2 regions of the Lysobacter sp. K5869 genome follow, and region 2 is predicted to be linked to the other one. Evidence: riboswitches for the same ligand, from Rfam matches in the RefSeq annotation. Region 2 holds a riboswitch; the other holds the start of a gene.
The links. Region 2 has a riboswitch for glycine ahead of gcvP (aminomethyl-transferring glycine dehydrogenase). Riboswitches for the same ligand answer to the same signal wherever they lie in the genome.

Region 1 (15,757 bases), 1.5 Mb from region 2:
TTCGGGGCGGTCGTTTGCGTGGCGCGTTTGCGGTTTGCGTCGTGGTCGAGTTGCCGTGGTCGCGGCTTGCGCCGCTCCTACAGGTGGGGCGTCGATGCTGCGTGGGGCGGGGCGTTTGCGTCGGTTTGCTTAGTGTTTGTGGGCTGCCGATTTGCGTTGTCGCGGCTTACGCCGCTCCTACAGCCGGTGGGATGCGGCTAGGGGTTGGCCGCGGGCGCGAGGGGCGGAAAGTTCCGTTCGCGGCGCCCATCTGACGGCACTGGGCCCGCCGGTGTCCGGGCGAACACCATCGCGCAACCTCGACCGCGCTACCCTCGCCGATCATGCCGCCCTTGTTCCATCCCTGGCTGCGCGAAGCCCGCCTCGCCGCCCTGCGCGGCGGCGGTTGGAAGCGCGGGCGCGGCGCGGTCGCGGCGCTGGCCTTGGCCCTGGTCGGCGCGCTCGGGATGCGCGCGGCGGGCGGCGAAGCGGCGGCCCTGCCGGCGGCGTTGCCGCGCTTGGTCGCGCAGTCGCCGTTGCCGTTCGCCTTGCTCGCGTTGGCGCTGTCCTACGCCAGCGCCCGCGCGCGCTTGAGCGCGCTCGACGACACGTTGCGGCACGGGTGGTGGGCGGCCGCGCCGGTCGAGCCGGCGCGCGCGACCCGCACCTTGATCCTGCTCGCCGCGCTCGGCGGCGCGGCCGCCGTGTTCGTCGTCGCGGCGATGCTGATCGCGTTCGGCGGCGACGGCGAACGTTTGCGCACCGCGTTCTTCGTTGTAGCGGCGGGCCTCGTACCCGGCACCGCGCTCGGGCTGATCGCGGCGTTGCGCCAGCGTCGCCGTCCTGTGCAACGTTTGCGCGAAGGCGCGCGCGAGCCCTTGTTCGGTTTGCGTTGGCTCGACGATGCGCGCCTGCCGCATCTGAGCGATTGGCAGCGCCGCGAAGCCTTGCTGCGCTGGCGGCGCGGCGGCCACGCCTGGATGATCGGCGCGGTGCTGCTGGCGTTGCCGGGCTCGACCGCGCTGACCTCCGGCGCCGGCGTGCTGCTGATCGCCATCGCGTTGGCGTGGTTCAGTCTGCTGGCCCAGGCGTGCGCCGCCGCCAGCGTCGCCGCCGCGCGCGCGCTGGCCGCGGCGCCGTCGTCCCGGCGAGGGTTCGTGCGCGCGGCGTGGCGCTATCCCGCGTTCGCGTTCGTCTGCGCCTGCGCGATGGCCGGCGCGGGCGCGGTCTTGCTCGGTTTGAGTTGGCGCGCCGCGCCGGCGTTGTTCGGCATCGCGCTGTTGATGTGCTTGCCCGCCTTGACGGCGCTGCGCGGAGAACGTCGGTCATGAACGCGGCATTGGAACTGCAAGGGCTGCAGCACCGTTACGACGAACACGCGGTGCTGCACGGCATCGACCTGCGCTTGATGCCCGGCGATTTCGCCGCGCTGATCGGCCCGAACGGTTCGGGCAAAACCACCTTGCTGCATTGCTTGTCCGGCTTGCTGCGGCCGAGCGCGGGGCGGGTGTCGATCGGCGGCCGCGACCTCGCCCGCGAACCGCTCGCGGCCAAGCGCGCGCTCGGCTTCGCGGTCGACCCGGCGCGCTTGCCGCCGCTGCTGAGCGGCCGCGAATGCCTGCGCCTGTTCGCCGGCGCGCGCGGCCTCGACGCGATTCCCGAGGCGACGCTGGCGCTGTGCGCGACCTTGTCGCTGGCGCCGATGCTCGACCGCCGCATCGGCCAGTACTCGCTCGGCACCCGGCAGAAACTGGCGATCGCGCTGGGGCTGCTCGGCGAGCCGCCGCTGTTGGTGTTGGACGAACCGCTCAACGGCTTGGACCCGCTCAGCGCCTATGCGCTCAAGCGGCATCTGCAGCAACTCGCGCGCGAACGCGGCGTGGCGGTGTTGCTGGCGACGCATTCGCTGGATGTGGCGGAGCGTTTCATCACCCGCGCGGCGTTGCTGGTGGACGGGCGGTTGCGGCGGCAGTGGGGCGCGGACGAGTTGGATGCGATTCGTGGCGACCCTGGGCGGTCGTTGGAGCAGTCGATGGTGGAGGCGTTGGCGCAGGAGTAAGCGAAGGTCCGGACGGCTTCGCGGCGTCGAAGGCTCCCTGTAGGAGCGGCGCGAGCCGCGACCGCGGGGTTTCCGCTCGCGGCGCAAGTTTCGTCGCAGTTGGGTTGCCGCGGTCGCGGCTCGCGCCGCTCCTACAAGCAGATCGCGTTACCGGCGTCGTCGGTCGGATGCGCATGCCGGTCGCCGGCGAACGGCCCGATCCGGACGCGTCCGTTCGCCGCGCGCCTGCTACCATGCCGCCCGTTCGCAGAAGAGAGGCGCCGGCCCACGGCCGCCGCCCGCCGAAGGCGCAGGCTCCCATAATCGCTCAGGCCCGGTTCGACGAACCCGATTCGCCGAACCGGACCACTGCAACGACATCGCCGATCTGGAGAGAGGCCGCATCGACGGCCCACCGAAGGGGCAAGCGGTCCGGCCACGCCGGCGCCGCGCAAACTCTCAGGTAAAAGGACAGCGGGAGCGGCGCCGCGGCTCAGGCCACGGAAACCCATGCGCATCGCCGCGCGCCTTCGCGCGCGCGTCCCGCCGACCGCCCGCGTCCGTTCGCGGCGCGGTCCGCGTGCGCCTGGGGCTCCGCGCCGCCGCGGTCCCCCCGACCGTCGCCGGAGTTCTCCCTGTGTTGTTGCAGATCATCTACCTCATCGCCATCAGCGCCGAAGCCATGACCGGCGCGCTCGCCGCCGGCCGCCGGCGCATGGATTTGTTCGGCGTGGTCATCATCGCTTGCGTCACCGCATTGGGCGGCGGCTCGCTGCGCGACATCGTGCTCGGCCACTATCCGCTGGGCTGGGTGCGCCACCCCGAATATCTGGCCTACACCGTCGGTGCGGCGTTCGCGGCGACGTTCCTGGCGAAGAAGCTGCATCGCCTGCGCCGCGCTTTCTTGTGGCTGGACGCGCTCGGCCTCATCGCTTTCACCTTGATCGGCTGCGCGGTGGCGCGCGAAGGCGGCCACCAGCCGGCGATCGTGGTGATCGCCGGCATGCTCACCGGCGCCTTCGGCGGCGTGCTGCGCGATGTGCTGTGCAATGAGATTCCGCTGGTGTTCCAGCGCGAGTTGTACGCGGTGATCTCGCTGCTGACCGGCGTGGCCTATCTGGTCCTGTTGCGCGTGGGCGTGGCCGAAAGCGTCGCCGTGCTGGGCTGCCTGGGCGGCGGCTTCGCGCTGCGCTTGCTGGCGATCCGCTACGAGTGGGAAATGCCCAAATTCGTCTACCAGTGACTCATTCGGCCAGCGCTCGCGCGACTTGCTCGCGCAGCGCCGGCACCAGTTCGCGCTCGAACCACGGATTGCGCTTGAGCCACAGGTTGTTGCGCGGGCTGGGATGCGGCAGCGCGACCAAGCGCGGCCATCGTTCGCGCCACGCGGCCACCGCTTGGGTGAGCGAGGCCGCGCCCGGCAGATGCCAGGCCTGCGCGTATTGGCCGACGGCCAGGGTCATGCGCACGCCGCGCAATTGCGGCAACAGGCGCGCCTGCCACGCGGGCGCGCATTCGGGCCGCGGCGGCAGATCGCCGGACTTGCCCTTGCCGGGATAGCAAAACCCCATCGGCACGATCGCCACGCGCGCGGCGTCGTAGAAGGTTTCGCGATCCACCCCGAGCCAATCGCGCAACCGCTCGCCGCTGGCGTCGTCGAACGGAATCCCCGACTCGTGCACCTTGCGCCCCGGCGCCTGCCCCGCGATCAACAGCCGCGCGGCGGCGCTGGCTTGCAGCACCGGCCGCACGCCGTGCGGCAGGTGCGCGGCGCACAGGGTGCAGGCGCGGATGGCGTGGAGGAGGGGCGGGAGGGAGGGCATGGGGGAAGCAGGGGAATGAGGGGAATAAAGGGAACGGGGAATGGTGGGTGTTTCGTTGTTGGACAGTATGGTCTCGAATCGGCTTCCCAACGCGCCGCAGCCGCCACTCCCCATTCCCTATTCCCCTCTTTCCCTCTTTCCCTTTTGCCCCCCAAACAACAGCGCCGGCTCGAAAGCCGGCGCCGTCACCCGAAGCGAAGTCACCTCACTCCGTAATATCCCGATCCTTCGTCTCCGGCAGGAACAGCGCCCCGATCACCACGGTCAGCGCCGCCACCACCACCGGATACCACAGGCCGCTGTAGATGTTGCCCGTGGCCGCGACGATGGCGAAGGCGGTGAACGGCAGGAAGCCGCCGAACCAGCCGTTGCCGATGTGGTACGGCAGCGACATCGAGGTGTAGCGGATCCGGGTCGGGAACAGTTCCACCAGCCACGCGGCGATGGGGCCGTAGACCATGGTCACCAGCAGCACCAGGAAGGTCAGCAGCAAGATCACCATCGGCTTGTTGATCTGCGCGGGATCGGCCTTGGCCGGGTAGCCGGCCTTGCCGAGCGCTTCGGTGAGCTGCTTGCCGAAGCCTTCCGACTGTGCCTTGAACGCGGCGCTGTCTAGCCCTTCGCCCTCGAAGCTGGTCAGCACGGTGCCGCCGATGCTCACCGTGGCGACGCTGCCGGCCGCGCCGGGCGCGTTGTTGTACGGGATGCCCTTCTTCGCCAGCGCCGACTTGATCACGTCGCAGGATTGTTTGAACGCGGCCTTGCCGACCGGATCGAACTGGAACGCGCAACGCGCCGGATCGGCGGTGACGGTGACCGGCGAAGCGGCGACCGCGGCTTCCAGCGCCGGATTGACGTTGTGGGTGATCGCCTTGAACACCGGGAAGTAGGTCAGCACCGCGATCAGGCAGCCGCCGAGCACGATCACCTTGCGGCCGATCTTGTCCGACAGCCAGCCGAAGAACACGAAGCCGCCGGTGGCCAGCGCCAGCGCGATGGCGATGAAGATGTCGGCCTGGTTGGGGTCCATGCCGAGCGTCTTGGTCAGGAAGAACAGCGAGTAGAACTGGCCGCCGTACCAGACCACCGCTTGACCGGCGGTCGCGCCGAGCAGCGCCAGCAGCGCGATCTTGCCGTTCTTGGAGAAGAAGCTCTCGGTGATCGGCGCCTTGGAGGTCTTGCCCTCGGCCTTCATCTGCTGGAACAGCGGCGATTCGGCGAGCTGCATGCGGATCCACACCGACACGCCGAGCAGGATCACCGAGACCCAGAACGGAATGCGCCAGCCCCAGGCTTCGAATTCGTCCTTGCCCAGGTAATTGCGGCAGCCCCAGATCACCAGCAGCGACAGGAACAGGCCGATCGTCGCGGTGGTCTGGATGAAGCTCGTATACAGGCCGCGCTTGCCGTTGGGCGCGTGCTCGGCGACGTAGGTGGCCGCGCCGCCGTACTCGCCGCCGAGCGCGAGGCCCTGCAGCAGGCGCAGCACGATCAGGATGATCGGCGCGAGGATGCCGAGCGTCGCGTAGCTGGGCAGGATGCCGACCAGGAACGTCGACAGGCCCATCAGCACGATGGTGACCAGGAAGGTGTACTTGCGCCCGATCATGTCGCCCAGGCGGCCGAACACCAGCGCGCCGAACGGCCGCACCGCGAAGCCGGCGGCGAAGGCGAGCAGGGCGAAGATGAACTGGCTGGTCTCGTTGAGGCCGCCGAAGAACTGCTTGCCGATGATGACGGCGAGCGAGCCGTACAGATAGAAGTCGTACCACTCGAACACGGTGCCGAGGCTGGAGGCGAAGATCACCTTGCGGTGGTCCTTGGTCAGCGGCGCCGAGTGCGGGGCGGTGCTGGCGGTGGTGCTGGACATGAGCTGTTCCCCCGAACAGTGGAATGGAAGCGGGTCGTGGCCCGCCGGGGCGTCTTTCTCGGTGTTGTCTTTTCGGTGTGGCTGCGCGAAGCCGTCGTTTTCGCGCCGAAACTTTCAGTCCGTCCTCCCCGCGAACGCGGGGATCCGGAGACTTCAGCGCCATGCCTGGATGAAGCCCTGAATTCCCGCTTTCGCGGCAACGACGGCTGGAAGCGGCGTCGCCGCCGCGTCCACGTGCGATTCGCGATCAGAAGCTGTACTTCACATGCGTCTGCAACCGGTTCAACTCGCCTTTCTCGCCGGTCTCGATCTCGCGCTCGCCCCAGATGTACTCCGCGCCGATGTCGAGCTTGGGAATCGGCGTGTAGATCAGGTTGACGTGCGCGGACTGCGCCGACTTGGTGATGCCCAGCCCGGTCAGCGCGGTCTTGTTGTCGTACTGCGCCCGCGAATAGAACACGTTGCCGCGCAGCTTCGGACTGAACACGTGCCGCCAGCCGACGAAGCCGGCGACCAGATCGATGTTCTCCAACTCGCCGTTGCCGTCGAGCACCGCGTCGTTGTTGAGCGCCAGACCGACATAACGGCCGATGCCGCTGCCGGCGGTCACCATGTAGCGCAGGTCGTCGCTGGCGCCGAGGTTCCACTTGCCCGACACGCTCAGGCCGTAGCCGGTGCTGCTGTCGTTGACCCGGCCGGCTTGATACTTCAGCTGCCGCGCCAAGGCGCCGACGCTGAAATGGCCCCACTCGCCCTTGGCGGTGTAGCGCGCGGTCACGTCCGGCACCGCGCCGTCGTCGCCGGCGACCTGCGCCATGTTGCCGCGGAACGGCGTGTAGACGGTCTCCGGGTTTTCCACCGAGAACGACCACGGCCCGCTGGTGTAGCGCAACTGCGCTTGCCGCACGAACACCGTGCCCTCGGTGGGGCCGAGGAAATCGACCGTGTCCGGCAGCGCGTTGGCGTCCTGGAAGTTCGACCAGGTCTGGCCGGCCAGCCACTTGTTCCAGGTCACGTAAGCGTGGCGCAAGGTCAGCGCGTAAGTGTTGGTGGCGATCTCGTTGCCGGTGAACGCGGTGGAACCGCCGCCGAACAGATCGAATTCCAGATAGCCCTTGAGCTTGTCGCCGCTGTCCAGGTCGGTGTCGGCGGCGAACCAGAAGCGCGAGAAGTTCGCGCCCATGTCGGTGTCGCTGCCGCCTTCGCGGGTGGCCTTGGCGCCGACCGGAATGGCCTTGGGCACGTAGAACAAGCGGCCGACCGAGCCGTCGGCGATGTCGCCGCCGTCGGTCGAGGTGACCGAGGCGTCGAGCTTGATGAAGCCGCCGTAGCTGAAACGCGTGCCCGGATTGGCCGAGGGACTGATCGTGGTCGATTGGATCGGATTCTTGGCCGGCGCCGCCGCCACCGCGGGCGCGGCGGCCTGTGCGGTCTTGACCTCGGCGACCTGGGTCTGGACTTGCTGTTGCTGCGAGACCAGTTGCTGGACCATGCGCTCCAGTTCGGCCACGCGCGCTTCCAGCTCTTTTTCCTTGGCGGTCTGGGCCAGGGCGTGGCCGGGCAGCAGCAGCGCGAGCAGCACCGAGGCGGCCAGCAGCGAGCGGCCGCGCGGCCGCGTCGCCGCGGCCGGGATACCGGCGCGCTCCCCCGCGCCGCGTGTAAGCAGGCTAGACGACATCGTGATTCCCTCCCGAGGAATGCCGCCCGGAGCGAACGGCCGAGGCCAGCCTGCGCGTGGCCGGCGCGGCGCCACCATTCGCCATTGGTCGAAAAACGACGCCTGTCTGCGCGGCTTACGACCATGGTCTAACGCCGCGGCGCAGCGTGCGTTGTTGCACTGCGGCACACTGAGAGGACTACGGACGAACCCTGCGGAAGGCGAAACGGCACCGCCCGTCCGCTATCCTCAGCGGTCCCGCGTCCGACCCCACGCAGCCACGGCACATCGCACGGAGCCCCCATGAGCAACCCCGCCAGCGTCCATCCCGTCGATCCGGCGTTCGCCGCCCAGTCGCGCTACACGCGCGAGGAGTACGAGCGCCAGTACGCCGAGTCGGTGCGCGACCCGGACGCGTTCTGGGGGCGCGTCGCCCAGCGCCTGGAGTGGTTCAAGCCGCCGAGCAAGATCGGCAACGTCAGCTACGACCTCAACGATTTCCGCATCAAGTGGTACGAGGACGGCGAACTCAACGTCAGCGTCAACTGCCTCGACCGCCACCTCGCCGCGCGCGGCGACAAGACCGCGCTGCTGTTCGAGCGCGACGACCCCAACCAGCCGGCCGAGCGCATCACCTACCGCGAGCTGCATGCGCGCGTGTGCCGTCTCGCCAATGCGCTGCGCCATCTCGGCGTGGCCAAGGGCGACCGCGTCACCATCTACCTGCCGATGATTCCCGAAGCGGTGGTGGCGATGCTGGCCTGCGCGCGCATCGGCGCGATCCACTCGGTGGTGTTCGGCGGCTTCGCGCCCAATTCCATCGCCGACCGCATCGCCGACTGCGCCAGCAAGCTGGTCATCACTTCCGACGAAGGCCTGCGCGGCGGCAAGAAGATTCCGCTCAAGGCCAACGTCGACGCGGCGCTGAAGCTGCCGGGCACCAACTCGGTCGAGACCGTGCTGGTGGTGCGCCACACCGGCGCCGCGGTCGAGATGCAGATGCCGCGCGACCGCTGGTACGAAGCGGTGGTCGAAGGCCAAAGCGAGACCTGCGAGCCCGAGCGCATGAACGCGGAAGACCCGTTGTTCATCCTCTACACCTCCGGCAGCACCGGCAAGCCCAAGGGCGTGCTGCACACCAGCGGCGGCTATCTGGTCTACGCCAGCTTCACCCACGAAGCGGTGTTCGACCTGCGCGAGGACGACGTCTACTGGTGCACCGCCGACGTGGGCTGGGTCACCGGCCACAGCTACATCGTCTACGGCCCGCTCGCCAACGGCGCCACCGCGCTGGTGTTCGAGGGCGTGCCGAACTATCCGGACGTGTCGCGCTTCTGGAACGTGATCGACAAGCACCACGTCACGATCTTCTACACCGCGCCGACCGCGATCCGCGCGCTGATGCGCGACGGCGACGAGCCGGTCAAGCAGACCTCGCGCAAGTCGCTGCGCTTGCTCGGCACGGTCGGCGAGCCGATCAATCCCGAGGCGTGGCGCTGGTACTACGACATCGTCGGCGACGGCCGCTGCCCGATCGTGGACACGTGGTGGCAGACCGAGACCGGCGGCATCCTGATCACCCCGCTGGCCGGCGCCGTCGATCTCAAGCCCGGCTCGGCGACCAAGCCCTTCTTCGGCGTGCAGCCGGCGCTGGTGGACGCCAACGGCAAGCTGCTCGAAGGCGAGGCCGAGGGCAATCTGGTGCTGACCGCGTCGTGGCCGGGGCAGATGCGCACGGTCTACGGCGATCACCAGCGCTTCATCGAAACCTACTTCAAGACCTATCCCGGCAACTACTTCACCGGCGACGGCTGCCGCCGCGACGCCGACGGGTATTACTGGATCACCGGCCGCGTCGACGACGTCATCAACGTCAGCGGCCACCGCATCGGCACGGCCGAGGTCGAGAGCGCGCTGGTGCTGCATCCCAAGGTCGCCGAAGCGGCCGTGGTCGGCTTCCCGCACGACCTCAAGGGCCAGGGCATCTACGCCTACGTGACCTTGATCGCCGGCGAAGCGCCGAGCGAGGAACTGCGCAAGGAACTGGTCGCCTGGGTGCGCAAGGAAATCGGCCCGATCGCCACGCCCGACCACCTGCAATGGGCGCCGGGCCTGCCGAAGACGCGCTCGGGCAAGATCATGCGCCGCATCCTGCGCAAGATCGCCGAGAACGCGCCGGACCAGCTGGGCGATACCTCGACGCTGGCCGATCCGTCGGTGGTGGAGAGCTTGGTCAACGAGCGCTTGGGCAAGTAAGCGCGAGCGCGGGCCGATCGGGGCTCGCGCCTCAGTCATCGAAGCGGCGAACCGGGAGAATCGGTCCGCCGCTTTTTTTCTGGCCGCGCAAGTCCGGTTTCCCCCTGTAGGAGCGGCGTGAGCCGCGACCGCGGGGTCGCCGGTCGCGCCGTAACCGCGATGTCGCGGTCGCGGCTCACGCCGCTCCTACCAGCGGCTTCGGCCCCATCCCGCGCCGGAAAAATTTCCGCGCCGGCCTTGTCGATTCCCCCGATCCCGGTTCGTCGTCTTCCTAGAAACCGGCGCTTCCGCCGGCCAAAACGAGGACCACGACCATGAAATTCATGCTGATCGTCAAAGCCACCGCCGACAGCGAAGCCGGCGTCATGCCCAGCACCGAACTGCTGACCGCGATGGGCGCCTACAACGAGGAACTGGTGCGCGCCGGCGTGCTGCTGGGCGGCGAAGGCCTGCACCCGAGCTCGCGCGGCGCGCGCGTGCACTTCGACGGGCGCGCGCGCCGCGTCGCCGACGGGCCGTTCGAGGCGCCGGGCGAGTTGATCGCCGGGTTCTGGCTGATCCAGGCGCGTTCGCTGGAAGAAGCGGTGGAGTGGGTCAAGCGGGTGCCGAACCCGGACGGCTCGCAGTCGCAGATCGAAATCCGCCAGGTGTTCGACGCCGCCGACTTCGGCGACGCGCTGACGCCGGAGCTGCAGGCCGCCGAGGAACAGCTGCGCGAGCAGGTCGCCGGCCGCCATTGATCCGCCGATAGGGCGTTCGCGCCGATGCATCCGCCTCGGGCGGGACCGGCATCGCCGAACTGAACGCCCCCGTGACGCCGCGAAAAAAACTTCGCGAATGTGTCGATCCGGCCTTTTCCCATCCGTCGTCTTCATGAAAGCGCAGCGCGATCCCCCGCCGCGACCGCGCCTTCCCCCTTCATCCGAACCAGGAGCCGCCACCATGCAACTCAACACCTACCTGTCCTTCAACGGCGATTGCAAGCAAGCCTTCGAGACCTACCAGAAGATCCTCGGCGGCAAGATCCACGCGTTGATGCCGTTCGGCGACAACCCGGGCTGCGAGCACCTCAGCGAGACCGAGCGCAGCAAGATCATGCACGGCTGCTACGAGCTCGACGGCTTCATGCTGATGGGCACCGACGCCACCGAGGCCTATCCCTACCAGAGCGTGAAAGGCGCGCACGTCACCTTGAGCCTCAACGACCCGGAACACGCCGCGCGCATCTTCAAGGCGCTGGCCGAGGGCGGCCGGATCGAAATGCCGCTGCAGGAAACCTTCTGGGCGCTGGCCTACGGCATCCTCACCGACCGTTTCGGCGTGCCGTGGATGGTCAATTGCGTGCAGGCGATGGGCTGCGTGGAAGGCGAGGAACACGGTCAGGCCGCCGCCTGAACCGGCGGGCGGCGGCAGCGGCGGGCGGCGGCGCGAACCGTCGCCCGGTCTAGCGGTGGCGGCGCGCCGCTGCTGCCGTGGCCGTCGTCATTCCCGCCGCGGGCGCTCCCGCGCCGTCGTACCCCACCGTTCTCCCTCATCCGTCATTCCGGCGAAAGCCGGAACCCATTTTGCTCTTGATTTCCCGTCTGCCCGAGCGAACGCAAAATGGATTCCGGCTTTCGCCGGAATGACGGGTAGGGGAGGCGGCGACGGAAGCGCCCGCCGCAGCACCCGCGAGCGCGTCGCCACGCACAAACGAGAAAAAACACCGGCCGCGCCCCCGCGCGGCCGCGCCGACCCTTGCGACTCGGCGCGCGAGGTGGTGTCATCCGTCGCCATGACGGCCACCGACACCCACCGCGCCATCGACGCCGTCTGGCGCATCGAATCGGCCAAGCTCATCGCCGGTCTCACCCGCATGGTCCGCGACGTCGGTCTGGCCGAGGAACTGGCCCAGGACGCGCTGATCGTGGCGCTGGAGAAATGGCCCGAGACCGGCGTGCCCGACAACCCGGGCGCGTGGCTGATGCAGACCGCGAAGAACCGCGCCATCGACCGGCTGCGGCGGCGCAAGCTGCTCGACCGCAAGCACGAGCAGATCGGCTACGAACTCGAATCCGACCAGGACGACGCCGAAGACAAGTTCTTCGACAAGCTCGACGACGACATCGGCGACGACCTGCTACGCCTGGTGTTCATCTCCTGCCACCCGGTGCTGTCCACCGAAGCGCGGGTCGCGCTGACCTTGCGCCTGCTCGGCGGCCTGACCACCGACGAGATCGCGCGCGCCTTCCTCGCCAGCGAACCGACCATCGCCCAGCGCATCGTCCGCGCCAAGCGCACCTTGGCCGACGCGCAGGTGCCGTTCGAGGTGCCGCGCGGCGAGGAGCTGGCCGAGCGCGTGTCCTCGGTGCTGGAAGTGATCTATCTGGTCTTCAACGAAGGCTATTCGGCCACCGCCGGCGACGACTGGATGCGGCCAAACCTGTGCGAGGACGCGCTGCGCCTGGGCCGCATCCTGGCCGGGTTGATGCCGAAGGAACCGGAAGTGTTCGGGCTGGTCGCGCTGATGGAAATCCAGGCCTCGCGCGCGAAGGCGCGCACCGGCCCGGACGGCCAGCCGATCCTGCTGCTCGATCAGGACCGCTCGAAGTGGGACCGCCTGCAGATCCAGCGCGGCCTCGCCGCGTTGGAGCGTGCGGTGCAGCTCGGCGGCTCCGAAGGCCCGTACGTGCTGCAGTCCGCCATCGCCGTTTGCCACGCCCGCGCCGCCACCGCCCAGGACACGCCGTGGGCGCGCATCGCCGCCTTGTACCAGCGGCTGGCCCAGCGCACGCCCTCGCCGGTGGTCGAACTCAACCGCGCGGTCGCGGTGTCGATGGCGTTCGGCCCAGAAGCGGCGCTGCCGCTGGTCGATGCGCTGATGCAGGAGCCGTCGATGAAGCAGTACCACCTGCTGCCGAGCGTGCGCGGCGACCTGCTGTTCAAGCTCGGCCGGCGCGAGGAAGCGCGCGCCGAATTCGAGCGCGCCGCCGGCCTGACCCGCAACGGCCGCGAACGCGAATTCCTGCTCGGCCGCGCCGCCGAGTGCGCCTGATGCGACGGTGGCCCCTGTAGGAGCGGCGTAAGCCGCGACCGCGACACCGCACATGCGGCGCGACCGGCCATTCCGCGGTCGCGGCTCGCGCCGCTCCTACAGGGCGAGCCCGTGACCTGTGCGGTGGTTTTCAGCTGCGAGCGTTGATAGCTCGCGACGTACGAAGAAGCGCCTGCGACGTCGCCGCGATTCCGACTGTAGGAGCGGCGTAAGCCGCGACCGCGACATCGCGCTTGCGACGCGACCGGCTACCCAGCGGTCGCGGCTTGCGCCGCTCCTACAGGGCGAGCCCGTGACCTGTGCGGTGGTTTTCAGCTGCGAGCGTTGATAGCTCGCTACGTACGAAGAAGCGCCTGCGACGTCGCCGCGGTTCCGACTGTAGGAGCGGCGCAAGCCGCGACCGCGACATCGCGCTTGCGACGCGACCGGCTACCCCGCGGTCGCGGCTCACGCCGCTCCTACAGGCTGCATCCGCGACATCCGGCGCGACTCAATCGCGCGTGCTCGACTCCCAGGTCGCATGCATCACCCCCGGCAAGCGCCGCAATCGCTCCACCACCGCGTCCAATTCCGCCGCCACCACCGCGGTGCTGACCAAGGTCGCGACGATCTCGGTCGTGGTCTCGCCGTGCTCGTCCACGTCGACATCGCCGACGGGATAATTCGCCGCCTCCAGATGATCGACCAGCCACTCGCGCGCCGCCGGCGCCGACTCCGGTGCGGCGCTCAGGCGCACCTCATAGGTCGCTTCCGACACGCGTTCGTCGATCGGAACCCGGTTGATCGCGTTGACCAGCGGCCGCAGCAAGGTGTTGCCGGCGATCACGAACGCGGTCAGCAGCGCGCCCTCGGCGATCATGTCGGCGCCGGTGCAGGCGCCGACCGCGGCCGAGCACCACAGCGTCGCCGCGGTGTTGAGGCCGCGCACGTTCATGCCTTCCTTCATAATCACGCCGGCGCCGAGGAAACCGATGCCGGACACCACATAGGAGATCACCCGCACCGCCTCGACGCTGCCGGCCAAGCGCATGCCCAGATCGACGAACGCGGCCGCGCCGACCGCGACCAGCACGTTGGTGCGCAGGCCCGCGGTGCGCTGGCGGTACTGGCGCTCGGCGCCGATCAAGGTGCCCAGCACGAACGCGGCCAGCAGGCTGGCGACGGTGTCGAGGAACGGCAGCAGTTGGAAGGTGTGCAGGAAGCGCATGGCGGCTCCGGTGGTGGGGCGTGTGGGGTAAGCGAGGGCCGCGTCGGTGCAGAAGATCCGCTTGCGACAGCCTCGCCCGCGAAGATGACGGCCGGTGCGGGGCGCGCGCCGACGCGCCACCCGCGTTCGCGGGCGGGCCGCGATGCCGACGCCTCAAACAGTGGGGATCAACCCGGGTTGTCCAGGCTGAACCGGTCCGCCGCTTCGTCGTAAGCGAAATACTCCGCGTAGCGTGCCCACGACGTGACCGCGCGCAGGGTCGCGGCCGCGTAGTCGGGCGACATGTGGTCCTCCAACTCGTCGCGGAAGCGCCGCGCCGGCGCCTGATGCGCGGCGCGTTCGTCCAGCACCCGGCGGATGTGCGCGGCCAGCGGCACGTGCGCGGCCAGTTGGCGCGCGAACAAATGCTTGCGCGCGTCGGTATCGAGCGCGACGAAGCGCGCGCCGGTCTCGCTCAGGCGCAGGTCGCCGTCGCCGAGTTCGGCCAGTCCCAGCAGTTGCAGGCTTTCGGCGATGGGGAACAGTTCGTCGATCTCCAACTGCAACTGCGCCGCCAGCGCCGGCAAATCGGCGTGGCCGCGGTACGGCGGTTCGGCCAAGGCTTCGATCAAACCGGCGATGAGGTTGCTGGAGACCTGCGGCAATTCCATCGCCAAACCGCCGCGCGGCGCCGCGCCGGGTTGTGCGCCGCCGGTCATGCGCTGGTAGATCGCATCGACCAGCTCGCGGAACGCCGGATCGAAGCGGTCGCGCGGCTGCGTGAGTTCGACCCGGATCTCCTCGATCACCCGGCCCGGGTGCGAGCCGAAGATCAGGATGCGGTCGCACATCAACACCGCTTCCTCGATGTTGTGGGTGACCATCAGGATCGATTCGATCGGCATGCGGCGCTCGGCCCACAGGTCGAGCAGATCGCCGCGCAGCGTCTGCGCGGTGAGCACGTCGAGCGCGGAGAACGGCTCGTCCATCAGCAGCACTTTCGGCTCCACGACCAGCGCGCGGGCGAGGCCGACGCGTTGCCGCATGCCGCCGGAAAGCTCCTTCGGATACGCGCTTTCGTAGCCGTCCAAGCCGATCAGGTCGATCGCCGCGAGCGCGCGCTGGCGCCGCTGCGCGGGCGCGACGCCGCGCGCTTCCAGGCCCAGTTCGACGTTCTGCAGCACGGTCAGCCACGGGAACAGGGCGAAGCTTTGGAACACCATGGCGATGTCGGCCGGCGCGCGGCTCAGCGGCGTGCCGAGGAATTCGACTTCGCCGGCGCTGGGGCGGATCAAGCCGGCGATGGCGCGCAGCAAGGTCGACTTGCCCGAACCGGAACGGCCGAGCAGGCCGACGATTTCGCCGGGATGCAGTTGCAGATCGACGTGGTCGAGCACGCGCAGCGGTTCGCTGCCGGCGCGGGCGTAGTGCTGGCTGAGGCCGCGCACGTCGATCAGCGGGCGGAGGCAGGTGTGCAGGGTCATGAGAAAACTCCTTCCAAATTCATTCGGCGAGCGAAGGCGGCGCGCGCTCAATCCAGGCGCAGGCGCCGTTCGGCGTAGGCGTACAGCGGGCGCCACAGGGCGCGGTTGAAGGCGGTGACGAACAGCGACATCACCGCGACGCCGAGGACGATGCGCGGGAAGTCGCCGGCCTGGGTGGCGCGGGCGATGTAGGAGCCCAGGCCGTAGGCTTCGACGTGGCGGTCGCCCCAGCTCACGAACTCGGCGACGATGCTCGCGTTCCACGAGCCGCCCGACGCAGTGAGCGCGCCGGTGACGTAGTAGGGGAACACCGCCGGCAGGATCGCGCGGCGCCACCACGTCCACGAGCGCAGCCGGTACACCGTCGCGGCTTCGCGCAAATCGGTGGGCACCGCGCTGGCGCCGGCGATGACGTTGAACAGGATGTACC
Region 2 (15,757 bases):
CCTCGTTCGCGATCCGCACCAACACCTCGACCTTCCGCCGCTTCGCCGATCCGTTCAAGGCCGCCACCGCGCTGCGGATCGGGCCGTTCGTGTTCGAAGCCGACGGCGGCAGCGTCGCGGCCGGCTGGAAGGCCGACGCGGCGACCCAAACCTTCACCGGCGCCAGCACCTCGCGCAGCCCGCTGATCCTCGGCGCGACCGTGGCGGAGTTGCCGAACGCCGGCGGCTGAAGCGCGCTACCGAACAAAACCGCCGGCGCGCGCAGCGCCGGCGGCAGCAGCAAGCATCGGCTCGCCGCGGCAGCGACCCCAGCGCGGTCGCGGCACAGCATCCGCGGGGATCGTCCAGCGACGGCGATCCCCGTCCGGGCCGATGGGGAACCGGCTTGCAGGAGCCGGTTCCGGCAATCCGGCCGGTGCGCGTCCGTCAGGGGGCGGGCGCGCACCGGCCGGAGCTTGCACATCCGTGCGGTGCGAGGCGTTGGCGATGCGCGTGAATCGACGGCGGACGGCGAGGCTCGATGAGCGCCGATCCGTATGCAGCGATCTGTGCGATCGCTCTCGCGCAACGAAGCACGCCGAACCGTCGGGCGCAAGATCGTCAAGGGAATCGCAGCGCGGCATCGGACCCAGCGCGCCGTCGGCCGCCGCATCGCCTGCTCAACGCAACTGCGTCACCACGGTCACCAGCCAAATCACCGCCGCCACGCCGGCCATCACGCCCGCGTCCAGATCGCGTTCGCGCCACGCGCGCCAGCCGACCACGGCCAGACACGGCACGCCGGCGGCGACCATGCCCGCGCCGAACCAACGCGCGCCGGGTTCGCGCTGGCCCGAACCGAGCAGGAAACCCAGCACGTCCATCGCCCACATCGGCAGCGAAAACAGCCACGCGGTGACCGGCGCCAACACCAGGATGGTGAAGAACACCATCACCAGGATCTTGATCCCGGCGAAGCGCGTGGGCACGCGCATGTTCCAGCGGTGGGTCGGCGGACGCCAGCTCATGAGCGCGCCAGCCTGCGCGGGATCGCGACCAAAAACACGTAGCAGGCGATCGCGAAGCCCATGCCGAGAAAGGTCAGCAGGATCGAATTGGTCCAGCGGTCCAGCGGCGTCGCCGCGGCCGCGCGCAGGCTTTCGTAATAGCCCTGCACGAATTTCATCAACCAGCCGAACGCCAGCGGCGCGGCGAGCGCGCCCAGCGCGCGCAGGCGTCCGGGCAAGCGCGCGCGCCAGCCGCTGCGCGGCGGCGCCGGCGCGACCGGAGCGCTTTGCGGCGGCGCGTAATACGGATTCCACTGCAACGGCGGCGGCCGCGCCAAGCGTTGCCGCGGCTGCGCGGTCGGCGCCGGCGCCGGCGGTGCGGTGCGCGCGGTCCACCACCAACGCTGCGGCTGCGCTTGCGCCGGCGCGCGCGCGGCGGCGGCGCGCGGCGACGGCGGCGGGCGCGAGGCGGCCTTGCGCGCGGTGGCGTTGAGCAGATCGTGGCGCACGCAGGCCGCGCAGGGTTCGCCGTTGTAGTGCTGATGTTCGCGGTTCTTCGCGCAGATCACGATCAGCCCGCGCGACGGCTGCGCGTAGGCGCGCAAGGTCTCGCTCCACTCCGACGAACTCGGCCGCTTGCCCGCGTCCTCGCCGAAAGCGCGGTCGAACAGATCGCGCAGGCCGCGCGGCATCAGCGCGTGGCCGCTGACCGGATTGGGCGCCATCATCGGATTGCCGCGCTGCGAATACGCGTAGCAGCGTTCGCGGATGCGCCCCGGCACGTCGGTCGGCACCCGGTCGTAGGCGGGCCGGCCGCTGTAGGGATGGATACCGAAGTTGAGCAATTGGAAGATCACCACCGCCAAGGCGAAGCGGTCCTGGGTTTCCTCGCCGGCTTCGTCGAGCGCGCGGACCTGATACTCCGGCGCCAGATAGTCGGGGGTGAACTGCGGCGCGTGGAAACGCCGGCCGCGGCCCTGGATGCTGAAGCCGTCGCAGTCGAGCAGCGCGATGTACAGCGAGGCGCGGTAGAAACGCAGGTTCACCGGCTTGAGATCGACCACGTAATGGTGTTGCGCGTGCAGCGCCGCCAGCACCGAGGCCAGATTCGCCGCCAGCGTGACCTTGTGGCCGAGACCGACCGGCAGGCCCGCCGCGCGCGCTTGCCGCTCCTGCAGGATCTGCTCGACCTCGTTGGTGGACTGCACGTCCAGCGCCGGCATGGTGAAGCCGACGAAGCGGCCCTGCGCGTCGCGCACGGTCGCATCCGGCCAGGCGATCTGCACGTAGCGCTTGCCCGCCTCGTACTGGTCGGGCAGCTTCGGGCGCAGCTGCAGCATCGCCTCGATGCGGTCGGTGTAGCTCGGCGGATCGACCCGCGCGTGGTAGATCTTGGCCACGCTGTGCGGATCGTCGGCGAGCAGGTACACGCTGCCCGCGCCGCCGCTCTTGATCAGCGGACCCAGGCGCGAACGGCGCGAGCCGATCACGATGGCGCTGCCGGTGGTGAGGCTGCTCATCGCCGGCGTTCTCAGACCCGCAGCGCGATCAGCAAGGTCTTGTCGTCGGAGGTGATGCCGTGCGTGCGCGGATCGGCCAAGGTGCCGTGCAGCGCGCGGCTGCCCTCGGCCTCGTCCACCGACGCCAGATAGCGCGACACCGGATCGATGAACGGCGCGTACAACTCGGCGTTGCCGCGCGCCATCGCGAACGGCATCGCGCCGTCGGACATCAGCGCCAACCGCGCGGTCGGCGCCGGCACGGGCAGCACCCGCAACTGCTCGCGCCAGCTTTCGCCGGTGACGAAATAGGTTTCGTTGGCGTACTCGCCGTTGGCCGGCAGCGACACCACCGCGTCCTCGTCGTCGCTCGCGGCCTCGGCCACGCCGATGCCGTCGCCGATGTGCAGGAACCAGCCGCGCCGCGCGTCGCCGGCATAGCCGACCACGGTGGCGGCGTAGTCGCCCAGCGCGCGCCCGTCGGCCTGCGCGCGTTCGACCACGCCCTCGCGCGCCTGCGCCACCGCCTCGACGGCGGCCGCGAAGAAGGTCTCGCGCGGCGCGTCGAGCAATTCCGGTTCGCGCCCCAGGCGTTCGCCGAGCGCGCGCGCCAACGCATCGGCGATCAGCCGCGCGCCGATGTCGCTGTGCGCGGCCGAACCCGCGCCGTCGCAGACCACCGCGGCCAGGACATCGCCGCTGACATGGAACGCGCACGCGTCCTGACAGGGAATGCCTTTGTCCAGGTGCGAGCTGCCCACCGCCGAAGCGGCATAGATCCGCCAGCCCATGCGCGCCCCGCTCAGGTCGGAACCGAGGACCAGGTGTCGGTCGCCGGCAGCTGCGCCGCGCCGCCCGGACGCGACTGCGAGACCACCTGCATGCTCGCGCTGAGCCACAGGAACAGCTCGCGGAACTGCAGACCCTGCAGACGCTTGACCCCGCCGGGGCCCTTGCTGCTGAACTGGCTCATGATGCGTTCGTCGCCCTGCCCGACCGCGATCGGGAAGATCGCCACCTTGTTGGCGGTTTCCGCGTCGCGCGCGCGCTGCGCCGAGGCTTCCCAGGCGTCGGTCGGCGCGCCGTCGGACATCAGGAACAGCCACGGGCGGGTGTACGCCACGCCGGCGGCCTTGAAGCGCTGCTTCTCGTTTTCGATCTCGGCCAGGGCCAGATCGATCGCGCGGCCGGTCGGGGTGGTGCCCGCGGCTTCCAGCGCCGGCGCGTCGAAATCCATCGCGTCGCACCATTCGCCGGCGAGCTCGGCCTGATCGAAGCCGCCGTAGCGCACCACCAGCACGCGCACGCGCTTGGCCGCGATCACGTCGCTCTTGAGCTCTTCCTCCAGCAGCTTCAAACCCTGATTCAGCTGGTCCATCGGCGCGCCGGTCATGCTGCCGGAGCAGTCCAACACCAGCACCAGCGGGGTGCGCTGCTCGGTGTTGTCGACCAGGGCGACATCGGGGATGGCGGGTTGATTCATGACATTCCCTTGCGTTGACTGAACCGGGAGTATAGCCAGCGCGGGCCGGAGGGGGCCATCGCGCACGTTCGCGGCGCGAACGCCCGCACAGGTCGGCGGCGCGGTCCGCGAACCGTCACCGCACTGCCATACGCCCGCAGCAGGCTGCCGGAGCGGTTCTGCCACCGCATCCCCCAGCATCTCGCCCGGATCGCCATGACCGACCAACACGACACCTCGCGCCGCGGCTTCCTGCGCGGCGCCGCCGGCGCGACCGCCGCCGGCCTCGCCCTGAACCTGTTCCCGCCCTCGATCCAAAAAGCGCTGGCCATCCCCGCCGCGCGCGTCACCGGCACCCTGCACGACGTCCAGCACGTGGTGATCCTGATGCAGGAAAACCGCTCGTTCGACCATTACTTCGGCGCGATGCGCGGCGTGCGCGGCTTCGGCGACCGCTTCCCGGTACCGCTGCCCAGCGGCCACCCCGTGTGGCGCCAGACCGACGCCAAGGGCCGCGAAATCCAGCCCTGGCACATCGACACCCAGACCACCAGCGCGCAGCGCATCGGCGGCACCCCGCACACCTGGCCCGACGCGCAAGCGGCCTGGAACAACGGCAAGATGGACCAGTGGCTGCCGGCCAAGACCGAGCGCTCGATGGGCCATTACGTCGAAGCCGACATCCCGTTCCAGTACGCGCTCGCCAACGCGTTCACCCTGTGCGACGCCTACCACTGCTCGCAGCTCACCGGCACCAATCCCAATCGCCTGTTCCTGTGGACCGGCAGCAACAACCCCGCCGCCGACCGCGGCGGCCCGGCCATCGTCAACACCTTCGACGATTCCGGCCCGGCCGGCGAAGGCTATTTCTGGACCACCTACCCCGAGCGCCTGGAGCGCGCGGGCGTGAGCTGGAAGCTGTACCAGGACATGGACGACAACTTCTCCGACAACCCGCTGGAAGGCTTCCGCCAGTTCCGCGCGGCGACGCCGGGTTCGGCGTTGGCCGAGAAAGCGCTGAAAACCTGGACGCTGGAAGACCTCGCCAACGACGTGCGCAGCGGCAAGCTGCCGCAGGTGTCGTGGCTGGTCGCGCCGGCCAAATACTCCGAGCATCCCGGCCCGTCGGCGCCGATCTGGGGCGCGGACTACACCGCGCGCGTGCTCGACGCGCTCACCGCCGATCCCGAGGTTTGGGCGCGCACGGTGCTGATCGTCAATTTCGACGAGAACGACGGCTTCTTCGATCACGTGCCGCCGCCGGCGCCGCCGTCGCTGGACGCGCAGCGCAAGCAGATCGGCGGCTCCACGGTCGATCTGCGCGGCGAACACCACTTCGCCCGCACCGGCCCGTCGCACGGCACCTCCGCGGATCCGGCGATCTATTACGATCGGCCCTACGGCCTCGGCCCGCGCGTGCCGATGTACGTGATCTCGCCGTGGAGCCGCGGCGGCTGGATCGACTCGCAGGTGTTCGACCACACCTCGGTGATCCGCTTCCTGGAAAAGCGCTTCGGCGTGATCGAACCGAACATCAGCCCGTGGCGGCGCGCGGTGTGCGGCGACCTCACCAGCGCGTTCAATTTCGAGAACCCGAACCACGAGCCGATCCCGACCCTGCCCTACACCGGCGACGCCGACCGCATCGTCGCCGAGCAAAGCAAGCTGCCCGCGCCCAAGCCGCCGGCGCAGCCGAGCGCGGCGCGCCAGGAACGCGGCATCAAGCCCTCGCGCGCGCTGCCCTACGACCTGCACGTGGGCGAACGCTTCGACCGCGACGCGCGCTCGCTGCGGCTGAACTTCGGCAACAGCGGCCGCGCCGCGGCGGTGCTCCACGTCTACGACTTGCTCGACCCCGACGCGGTCCCGCGCCGCTACACGGTCGAAGCCGGCCGCTCGCTCAACGGCGACTGGGCCCTGCGCAGCGGCGCCCGCGCCTACGCGCTGCAAGTGTTCGGCCCGAACGGCTTCTTCCGCGAATTCCGCGGCTCGCCGCACGGCGCCAACCCCAGCGCGACCACGATCCCCGACCTGCGCGTGCGCCATCGCAAGCTCGTGCTCGCGCTGCGCAACCCCGGCCGCAAACCGCTGCGGCTGGAACTGACCGATCAGTACGGCTTGTACGAACCGCGCCTGGAGCGCCTGGGCGCAAGCTCGCTGCGCTACCGCCCGATCCGCCTGGACGAAAGCGGCCAGTGGTACGACTTCGTGCTGACCGACGCGAACGATCCGGAGTACTACCGCCGCATCGCGGGTCGCGTGGAGACCGGGGCGCATGGCATCACCGATCCGGGCTTGATCTGAGGCCATAGCGCGGTCGCGCACCGGGACGGCCGCTGCCTCCCGGAACGACCGCAATGCGGCGCCCGCTTCAGGCTTCGGCCTGGAGCGGCTGGCAGCAGGACGCGTCGAACCCCGCGGCGATGTCTGCGCACGCCGACGACGCGGTCCGGCACCCGAACAATTCCCGCGCGAGCAATCGCGCCGTGGCCAGATTGGTCGCATACGGGACCTCGCACACATCGCACAGGCGCAGCAACGCCAAGATGTCGGCTTCGTGCGGCTGCGCGGTCATCGCATCGCGCAGGAAGAACACCGCCGAGATTCCGCCGGCCACGATCCGAGCGCCGATCTGCACATCGCCGCCGGCCGGCCCCGCCTTCACCGCGACGGCCTCCAACCCCAGCCGCTGGCGCAACACCCGCGCCGTCGCCTCGGTCGCCACCACCTCGCACCCGGACAGATACTCCAGGTGGCAGCGGGCGAACTCGATCAAGTCGCCCTTCTTCGAGTCGTGCGCTATCAACGCCACGCACGCACGCGGATGCATCCGCTCTTCGCTCATAACTCCTCATCGGCTCGCATCGAGACAGCGACGGTGCAGGCGATTGTTCGCGGCGCGCGTCGCTTCGGGATGAAGATCGAATGCCGCACGACGCCGGTCGCCGAGCCCGATCCGCGCGCGGCGAGCGCGAATCTCACTCTCGCTCCCGAGGGCTTAACGCGCGCCTCTCAAAGCGGCGCCCTTTCCGACGATCCGGACGAAGAACGCACATCGCGGGCGATGCTTATTGTTTCTGCTCATAAGCAGCGATGTATGGCGACGGTCACCATCCTCAAAACCACGATCGATAAGTTCCTCGAAGCCGGGACGAGACGAAGCGCAACGCCCATCGCTGCGCGGCGACGCTCTTCGCCCCCGCACTATTCTCCCACCGGACGACACGCGGCCGCACCGATCGCGGCGACATCCCAACCGGAGCGCGCCATGAACGAAGCCCCATTCCGCAACGGTTATCACCGCCTCACCGAAGCGATGCACGAATGGGGCGTAAGCGTTTGCTTCGGCGTCAACGGCGGCGGCATCATCCACCTGCTCAAGCATTTCGCGCCCTATCGGCACCGCGAACGCGACGGCGATTCGATCGAATTCTTCAGCGTCAACGAATACGTCGCGGGCTTCATGCCGCTGGGCCACTACCTTTCCAGCGGCCGCATCGCCGCCGCGGCGGCCACCACGGGCGCGGCGACCAAGCTGCTGCTGTGCGGCCTGAGCGATGCCAAGCTGCATAATCTGCCCGCGCTGTATCTCGTCGCCGCCACGCCCGCCCGCCTGCGCGATCGGGCGCCGCTGCAAGACACCACCGAATCCGGCGCGAACATCGCCGCGCAAATCGCCGCCGAGTTGCCGCGCGGCACCTTCGTGATCGACGATTTGACCCGACTGGACGCGCAATTGGCCGCAGCCGCGGCCGAGTTGTCCCACAATGCGCCGGTCGCGCTGGTGCTGCCTTCCGATGTACTGGCCGCGCCGATGCCAGCACAAGTTCCCGCGACGCCGGCGGCCGTGCCCGCGTGTCCGCATTTGCCGGCGCGGACGGTGCTGGAGCGCTATTTGACGCCGCGCCCGCGCGGCCGAACGCTCGTCCTCGTCGGCGACGAAGCCCATGCCGTGCCCGACATCGCCGCGCTGACCACCCGGTTATGCGCGGCTCTGGACGCTCCAGCGGTATGGAGCATCAACGGCGCCAACGCGGTCGCGCACGACAATCCGCACGCCGTGGGCTATCTCGGTTTCGGCGGAAGCGCGGCGGCGGCTCGGCTGTGGCGGGACCTCGGCCCGGACGACACGCTGGTTTCGGTAGGCTATTGCGCGGACGAATACACCGTGAATTTCGCCGCCCCCGGTGCCGGCGTGGTCTGGAACCTCGCGGAACGCGTTCCCGGCTACGGCAGTCTCGACGGCGGCTTCGCCCATCTGGTCCCGGGCCGGTTCGTACAGACAGTGGCGCCGTTGCGGGAAACGGTAGCGACGATCGTCGATTGGAGCCCGTCGCGGCTTCATCGCGGTCCCGCGCCGCCGACGCACCGGATCGCACCGCCCAGGACACCGCGCGCCGACGCGCAGTGCGTGGACTTGATCGATTTTTATCGGCGCTTGGACACCCTTTGGCGCCCGGACAGCATCGGTTTCGACGATGTCTGCATGGCTTACAAGGACCGCCAGCACGTGCTCGGGCTGCCGCACCCGCACATACGGTTCTACTCGCTGTATCGCGGCTCGGCGATGGGCGGCGCGTACGGCGCCGCGCTCGGCGCCAAAGCCGCCGACCCGCGCCGCCACGTGTTCGCGTTCTCCGGCGACGGCTGTTTCCGCCTTTACGGCGGAGCGCTCACCGAAGCTCGCGATATGGGCATCGCTTTGTTCGTCCTGGACAACGGTTCCTACGGCCTGGTCGAACAAGTGCTGGAAGGCGTGTTGCCGAACACCCAGCGCGAGCGCTATCACGCGCGGCTTCCACGAGCGGACTACGCCGGCATCGCCGCCGCCTGCGGATGGAACGGCTATCGCTTGAATCCGGATCTGAGCAACCTCGAAGAACTGATGGAACGCGCCTACTTGCCCGGCCGGCGTTCCTTACTGATACAGGTCCCCGTCGATGCCGCTCAAGTGCTCGGCGACAATCCCCGCGCCGCCAACCTATAGCGAGCGAGCCGCATGCCCGACTCCATCGAAATCGCCGCCGCCCACGCGTTGATCGACAGCAGCTACCGCCATTGGTTCGGACGCTCGTTCGCTGGCGACGCCGACGCCAGCGATTGGCTGTATCGGGAAGCGCCTTTCGCGTTGCTCGCCCACGGGAATCAAGACGACCCCGAGTTCATCTACGCCAACGCCGCCGCGCAAAGGCTGTTCGAGTACACCTGGGACCAGATCGTCGGCCTGCCCTCGCGCTTATCCGCGCCAGCGGATCAGCGACCGGCGCGCGTCGCGTTGCTGCAGCGAGTCGAGCGCGACGGTTTTGCGCGCGACTATGAAGGCCTGCGCGTATCGCGCAGCGGCCGCCGGTTCTGGATCGAACGCGTCACCGTCTGGCAGTTGCGCGATGCCGCGGGGTGTCCGGCCGGCCTGGCCGCGTTGATTCCGTCGTGGCGCCCGGATTGAAACCGCGTCGCGAACGCCCGGGGAGGCGTCCGGTTGCTTCGTCGCAAGAGGCGGTCGCGCGAGGCCGAATCAGCGCGGTGTTTGAGCGCCGACGCCGATCCGCGGCGCCACGGCCGCCGCTTGCGCGACGACCGGAGAACGCCGCCCTTCGACGGCGAGGCGAAGGCAGGAACGCGGTTCACGTCCCGCCCATTGCAGACCCGACCGCATGCGCGAGCGCAAAACCGACAGCGGCTTACAACGCATCCTGCGGCTCGACCACCACCGCATCCTCCGGCGCGCGCGCCACGCCGCTGCGCGAGACCCGCGCTTCCCAGCGCCAGAACAGCCACGCCACCGCGGTCAGGCACGAGCCCGCGACCGCGAGGTGGATCGCCTTGTCGCTGAGCATCGGCGACACGATTCCGGCCAGGATCGCGTTCGTCACCAAGCTGGCGAAGGCCTGCAGCGACGAGGCCGAGCCGCGCTGGTGCGGGTACATGTCGAGGATCGTCAAGGTCACGATCGGGAACACCAGGGAGATGCCGAACGAGCCGATGCACATCGGAATCACCGCCCACGGCACCTGCGGCGCATCGGTCCACAGGTTGTAGCTGAGGTTGATGGCGATGGCCACGGCGCTGCAGGCGAAGCCGAAGTTGACCAGACGGTCGCCGCTGACCTTGCCGGCCGCGCGGCCGGAGACGAACGAGCCGGCGATCATGCCGCCGATGGTCGGCACGAAGAACCAGGCGAAATCGCGCTCGCCGAGCTTGAGCAGGTCGAGCACGAACGCCGGCGCCGAGGCGATGTAGAGGAACATCGCGCCGAAGTTGAACGCGCCGACCGCGCTCAGCCGCAAGAAGCGCGGGTTGAGGCAGATGGCCAAATAGTCGCGCAGCAAACGCTTGGGCTTGATCGGCAGCCGCGCCTGCGGCGGATGGGTTTCCGGCAACAGCAGCGCCACCGCGATCCACAGCGCCACCGAGAACGCGACCAGGAACCAGAAGATCGCCGGCCAATGCGACCAGCCCAGGATCCAGCCGCCGATCACCGGCGCGATCGCCGGGGCGATGCCGAAGATCATCATCACCTGACTCATCAAGCGCTGCGCGTCGTCGCCGTGCAGCACGTCGCGGATCACCGCGCGGCCGACGATCAATCCAACACCCGCCGACAAACCCTGGATCGCGCGAAAGCAAAGCAAAGTAGGCAGATCGGTGGCCAAAGCGCACGCCGCCGACGCCAGCGTGAACACCGCCAGCCCCGCCAGAATCACTTTGCGCCGCCCCACCGCGTCCGACACCGGCCCGTGCACGATGCTCATCAGCGCGTAAGCGATCAGATAGACGCTGATGGTCTGCTGCATCTGCAGCTTATCGGCGTGCAATTGCGCGCCCATCGCCGGGAACGCCGGGAAGATGGTGTCGATCGAGAACGGCCCGAACATCGCCAGCCCGCCCAGCAACAGGGCCAGACGGCGGATCGGGATCGGGGCTTTGACGGCAGCGGCGTCTTGGCTCATCGCGGGGTAGGCTCGATCAGGTGCGGCTTGAGGAATCCGACGGCGCGTCGGGCGGGCCCTTGAGCTCGACCATGTTGCCTTCCGGATCGAACAGATACTGCGAGGGACCTTCGCCTTCCGCGCCGTAACGCGAACCGAAGTCGCCGACGCGCGCGCCGTGGGCGTTGAGATGGGCGACGATCGCGTCGCGGTCGAACGGCTCGGCGCGCAGGCACAGGTGATCCAGGTTGCGGCCCTCCTCGCCCGGCGCGGCGCCGCCGTAGCGGCCGAGCTTGCCGGCGACATCGACCAGATCGATCAGCGACTCGCCGGCGCGCAGCTGGACCAGACCGATCTCGTCCTGGCGCCGCTCCACGCTGCAGCCGAGCACCTCGCAATAGAAGGCCACCATCGCCGCGGTGTCGCGCACGCGCAGCACCACGTGGTCGAGTTGCAGCAAGCGGAACGGGCGCGCGGCCATGGCCGGACCTCATCGCATGAACGGGGGGCGACAGCATACTCCCGCGCGGCGCGCCGAACGGGCGGCGGATTTGTTTCGATCTGTCGGCAGCCGCGCCGCGGCGATGGGCCCTTGCAGGAGCGGCGTGAGCCGCGACCCACCGCAGCGGCGTACGCGAGCGCTACTGCCCGAAACGGCCGGCAGTCGGTCGGTGGCCGGCGCGGGGCCGGGCTTCGGGAGAGGGCGCTTTCGTGCGCCGCTGCGGTGGGTCGCGGCTCACGCCGCTCCTACAGGGGCTCCGGCCCCTTCCGGGACCGCCCCCGCCCCGGCCCGCCAGCGGCTATAATCGCCGCTTCGACCACGCGGTGGGAGAAGCGTCCGCCCGGGCTCCCCGGCCGGCCGCTGCCGAAGGCGCAACGCCCGTAATCGCTCAGGCCCCAGACCGCCGCGTGTACAAAACTCTGGAGAGACCGCCCGGCCGCAGCGTCATCGCGGACGGAACCGGCGCCGAAGGGGCACGAAGCGAGCGCGGACAGGAGCGGCCCCAGCGGCCCACCCCTCCCCCAAGCGGCCTGAGCCGCAGCCGCTTCCAAACTCTCAGGCAAAAGGACAGAGGGGCGCCTCGCGTGCGGCACCGCACGTTCGCCTTAGGACGCCCCCTGCCATGACTCATCCTTCCCTGCGCGACCTCGAGCACCACGACGCCTTCATCGAGCGCCACATCGGCCCCAACGACGCCGAGATCGGCCACATGCTGGGCGAAGTCGGCTACGCCTCGCTCGAAGCGCTGACCGACGCCATCGTCCCGGCCTCGATCAAGTCTCCCCAGCCGCTGGCCCTGCCGCGCGCGATCAGCGAAGTGGAAGCGCTGGCCAAGATCCGCGCCATCGCCTCGAACAACCAGGTGTTCCGCAGCTTCATCGGCCGCGGCTACTACGGCACCCACACCCCGAACGTCATCCTGCGCAACATCCTGGAGAACCCGGCGTGGTACACGGCCTACACGCCGTACCAGGCGGAAATCTCGCAGGGCCGCATGGAAGCGCTGATCAACTTCCAGACCATGGTCGCCGACCTGACCGGGATGGAGATCGCCAACGCCTCGCTGCTCGACGAAGGCACCGCCGCCGCCGAAGCGATGACCCTGGCGAAGCGTTCGGCCAAGTCCAAGTCGAACGTCTTCTTCGTTTCCAAGAACGTGCACCCGCAGACGCTGGAAGTGCTGCGCACCCGCGCCGAGCCGCTGGACATCGAGCTGCTGATCGGCGACGACGCGCAAGCCGCGAGCGCCGACGTGTTCGGCGCGCTGCTGCAATACCCCGACACCTTCGGCGGCCTCGGCGATTACCAAGCCGTGGCCGACGCGCTGCACGCGCGCGGCGCGATCCTGGCCGTCGCCAGCGACCTGCTCGCCCTGGTGCTGCTGAAGTCGCCGGGCGAATTCGGCGCCGACATCGTGGTCGGCAACACCCAGCGCTTCGGCGTGCCGTTCGGCTTCGGCGGCCCGCACGCCGGCTTCATGGCCTGCCGCGACGCCTATAAGCGCTCGATGCCGGGCCGCCTGATCGGCGTGTCGGTCGACAGCGACGGCAAGCCGGCCTACCGCCTGACCCTGCAGACCCGCGAACAGCACATCCGCCGCGAGAAGGCCACCAGCAACATCTGCACCGCGCAGGTACTGCTGGCGGTGATGGCGAGCATGTACGCGGTCTACCACGGCCCCGACGGCCTGACCCGCATCGCCCGCCGCGTCCACCGCCAGGCCGCGATCCTCGCCGCCGCGCTGCGTCAAGCCGGGCTCAAGGTCGCCGACGGCTTCTTCGATACCCTGCGCATCGACGGCGTCGACGCCGCCGCGATCCACGCCCGCGCCCGCGCCGCGCGCATCAACCTGCGCGAGATCGACGCCAACAGCGTCGGCGTGAGCCTGGACGAAACCGTCAACCGCGACGACCTGACCGCGCTGGCCGGCCTGTTCGGCGCCGCGCTTGACGTCGACGCGCTCGACGCCGCCACCGCCGACGCGATCCCGGCCGCGCTGCAGCGCAACTCCGCGTTCCTGCAGCACCCGGTGTTCAACACCCACCACAGCGAACACGAGCTGCTGCGCTACATGCGCTCGCTGGCCGACAAGGATCTGGCGATGGATCGCACCATGATCCCGCTGGGCTCGTGCACGATGAAGCTCAACGCCACCGCCGAGATGATCCCGGTGACCTGGCCGGAGTTCGGCAACATCCATCCGCTGGTGCCGGCCGATCAGGCCGTCGGCTACAAGCAGCTGATCGACGAACTCGAAGCGATGCTGGTGGAATGCACCGGCTACGACGCGGTCAGCCTGCAGCCCAACTCCGGCGCGCAGGGCGAATACGCCGGCCTGCTGGCGATCCGCGCCTACCACCGCTCGCGCGGCGAGGGCCATCGCGATATCTGCCTGATCCCCGACTCCGCCCACGGCACCAACCCGGCCTCGGCGCAGATGTGCGGCATGACCGTCGTGGTGACCAAGACCGACGCCAACGGCAACGTCGATGTCGAAGACATCCGCCGCAACGCCGAGAAGTACAGCGCGCGACTGGCCGCGATCATGATGACCTACCCGTCCACGCACGGCGTGTTCGAGGAAGAGGTCGTCGAGATCTGCGAAATCATCCATCGGCACGGCGGTCAGGTGTACACCGACGGCGCCAACATGAACGCGCTGGTCGGCGTGGCCAAGCCGGGCAAGTGGGGTTCGGACGTCTCGCACCTCAACCTGCACAAGACCTTCTGCATCCCGCACGGCGGCGGCGGCCCGGGCGTCGGCCCGTGCGCGGTCAAGTCGCATCTGGCGCCGTTCCTGCCCAAGACCGTCGACGGCGAAGGCGTGGTCGGCATGGTCAGCGCGGCCAGCTTCGGTTCGGCCAGCATCCTGCCGATCTCGTGGATGTACGTCACGATGATGGGCACGCAGGGCCTGCGCAAGGCGACCCAGGTCGCGCTGCTCAACGCCAACTACATCGCCAAGCGCCTCGCCCCGCACTACGAAACGCTCTACACCGGCCGCAATGGCTTGGTCGCGCACGAGTGCATCCTCGACCTGCGCCCGATCAAGGACGCCACCGGCATCAGCGCCGAAGACGTGGCCAAGCGCCTGATCGACTTCGGCTTCCACGCCCCGACCCTGAGCTTCCCGGTCGCCGGCACGCTGATGGTCGAACCGACCGAGAGCGAATCGCAGCACGAACTCGACCGTTTCATCGACGCGATGATCCAGATCCGCGAAGAGATCCGCGCGGTCGAAGACGGCCGCCTGGACCGCGAGGACAACCCGCTCAAGCACGCCCCGCACACCGCCACCCAAGTCAGCGCCAGCGAGTGGACCCACGCCTACCCGCGCGAGCTGGCCGCGTTCCCGCTGCCGTCGCTGAAGCTGCAGAAGTATTGGCCGCCGGTGTCGCGCGTGGACAATGTGTATGGCGATAAGAACGTGATGTGCGCTTGTATTCCGGTGGATGCGTATAAGGAAGAAGTCGAGGCGTAAGCTTTCCGCGGATTTCCTGCTGTGACGCAAAAGGCCCCGCTCGCGCGGGGCCTTTTGTTTTTGGGGCCGGTCGTGTCCGCTGCGCGCAGGCGCGACATCAGTCCCGGCGGGGCAGCCGCTGCTTGAGCCTTCGCCCGATGAGGTACGCCGAGACGATCGCGAAGGCCAGGCCGGTCGCGACGCCACCGGCGTACATCAAGGCCCGCGGCCAGAAATCCGGACGGTCGGGACGGTTTTCAGTCACCACCGCGGCGATCAAGTAGATCGGCACCAGCGCCGCGGCGAACGTGTTGACGATCAGATACAGGTACCACGCCGCCGTGCGCCAACGCGCCTTTCCCGTCACATGGATCTGCCGCAGGATCGAAAGGATGAAGCCCGAGGACACCGCCAGTCCGCAGACGTAGCCCGTGCCGAAAAGAAAGAAAATCGTGGAGCCATTCATGCCCATTACCGACGACGCTCGCGAAGCGAGATTATGGCCGGGCCGTCGCGATGCGGACCGAACCGAGTCTGGCCACATGCGTGGCACGCCGAACGCGGTCGCCACAGGTCTCTCTGATCGAACCGGTGCGTCTCTGCCGGATTCGAATGCGCGGCATGCCTCAACCCTGCGACGTCGCCAACGTCCCTTCCGCGACGAGCACCACGAACGCTCCCGCTCCCGCGGCCTCGCGCAGCACGCGCGCATCGTCGAAGCCTTGCGACGATTTGTAGACCACGCGCCCGTCGCTCACCGCCGCCCAGAACGGCGCGAACGCCGTCAGTAGAATCTCGCCTCGAAAGGAGTTCTGGATACCGCCCGGCAGCGGAACCAAGCGGTCGAACACGTAAGGCTCGCCGTCCTCGCTGCGCCATAGCCAATCGTAATCGGCACCGAGGCTGCGAAAGCCGCCGC

Region 1: another riboswitch for glycine. It lies ahead of J5226_RS02970 (trimeric intracellular cation channel family protein); the one in region 2 lies ahead of gcvP (aminomethyl-transferring glycine dehydrogenase).

Annotation. Positions count from the first base shown of each region.
Region 1 covers NZ_CP072597.1:684,560-700,316, reverse strand. Annotated here, with positions in the region: gene J5226_RS02980 (hypothetical protein) at 324-1,310, shown strand; gene J5226_RS02975 (ABC transporter ATP-binding protein) at 1,307-2,038, shown strand; glycine riboswitch at 2,396-2,500, shown strand; gene J5226_RS02970 (trimeric intracellular cation channel family protein) at 2,655-3,260, shown strand; gene J5226_RS02965 (uracil-DNA glycosylase family protein) at 3,262-3,840, opposite strand; gene J5226_RS02960 (MFS transporter) at 4,046-5,710, opposite strand; gene J5226_RS02955 (DcaP family trimeric outer membrane transporter) at 5,958-7,388, opposite strand; gene acs (acetate--CoA ligase) at 7,671-9,623, shown strand; gene J5226_RS02945 (YciI family protein) at 9,938-10,363, shown strand; gene J5226_RS02940 (VOC family protein) at 10,566-11,018, shown strand; gene J5226_RS02935 (RNA polymerase sigma factor) at 11,398-12,657, shown strand; gene J5226_RS02930 (MgtC/SapB family protein) at 13,148-13,864, opposite strand; gene J5226_RS02925 (nitrate/sulfonate/bicarbonate ABC transporter ATP-binding protein) at 14,032-15,327, opposite strand; gene J5226_RS02920 (ABC transporter permease subunit) at 15,375-15,757, opposite strand, start outside.
Region 2 covers NZ_CP072597.1:5,167,409-5,183,165, forward strand. Annotated here, with positions in the region: gene J5226_RS21895 (hypothetical protein) at 1-230, shown strand, start outside; gene J5226_RS21900 (hypothetical protein) at 660-1,007, opposite strand; gene J5226_RS21905 (hypothetical protein) at 1,004-2,506, opposite strand; gene J5226_RS21910 (PP2C family serine/threonine-protein phosphatase) at 2,518-3,276, opposite strand; gene J5226_RS21915 (VWA domain-containing protein) at 3,288-3,968, opposite strand; gene J5226_RS21920 (phospholipase C, phosphocholine-specific) at 4,164-6,251, shown strand; gene J5226_RS21925 (methylglyoxal synthase) at 6,319-6,792, opposite strand; gene J5226_RS21930 (thiamine pyrophosphate-dependent enzyme) at 6,772-8,934, shown strand; gene J5226_RS21935 (MEKHLA domain-containing protein) at 8,947-9,393, shown strand; gene J5226_RS21940 (multidrug effflux MFS transporter) at 9,629-10,897, opposite strand; gene J5226_RS21945 (VOC family protein) at 10,914-11,357, opposite strand; glycine riboswitch at 11,693-11,791, shown strand; gene gcvP (aminomethyl-transferring glycine dehydrogenase) at 12,001-14,859, shown strand; gene J5226_RS21955 (hypothetical protein) at 14,957-15,304, opposite strand; gene J5226_RS21960 (hypothetical protein) at 15,465-15,757, opposite strand, start outside.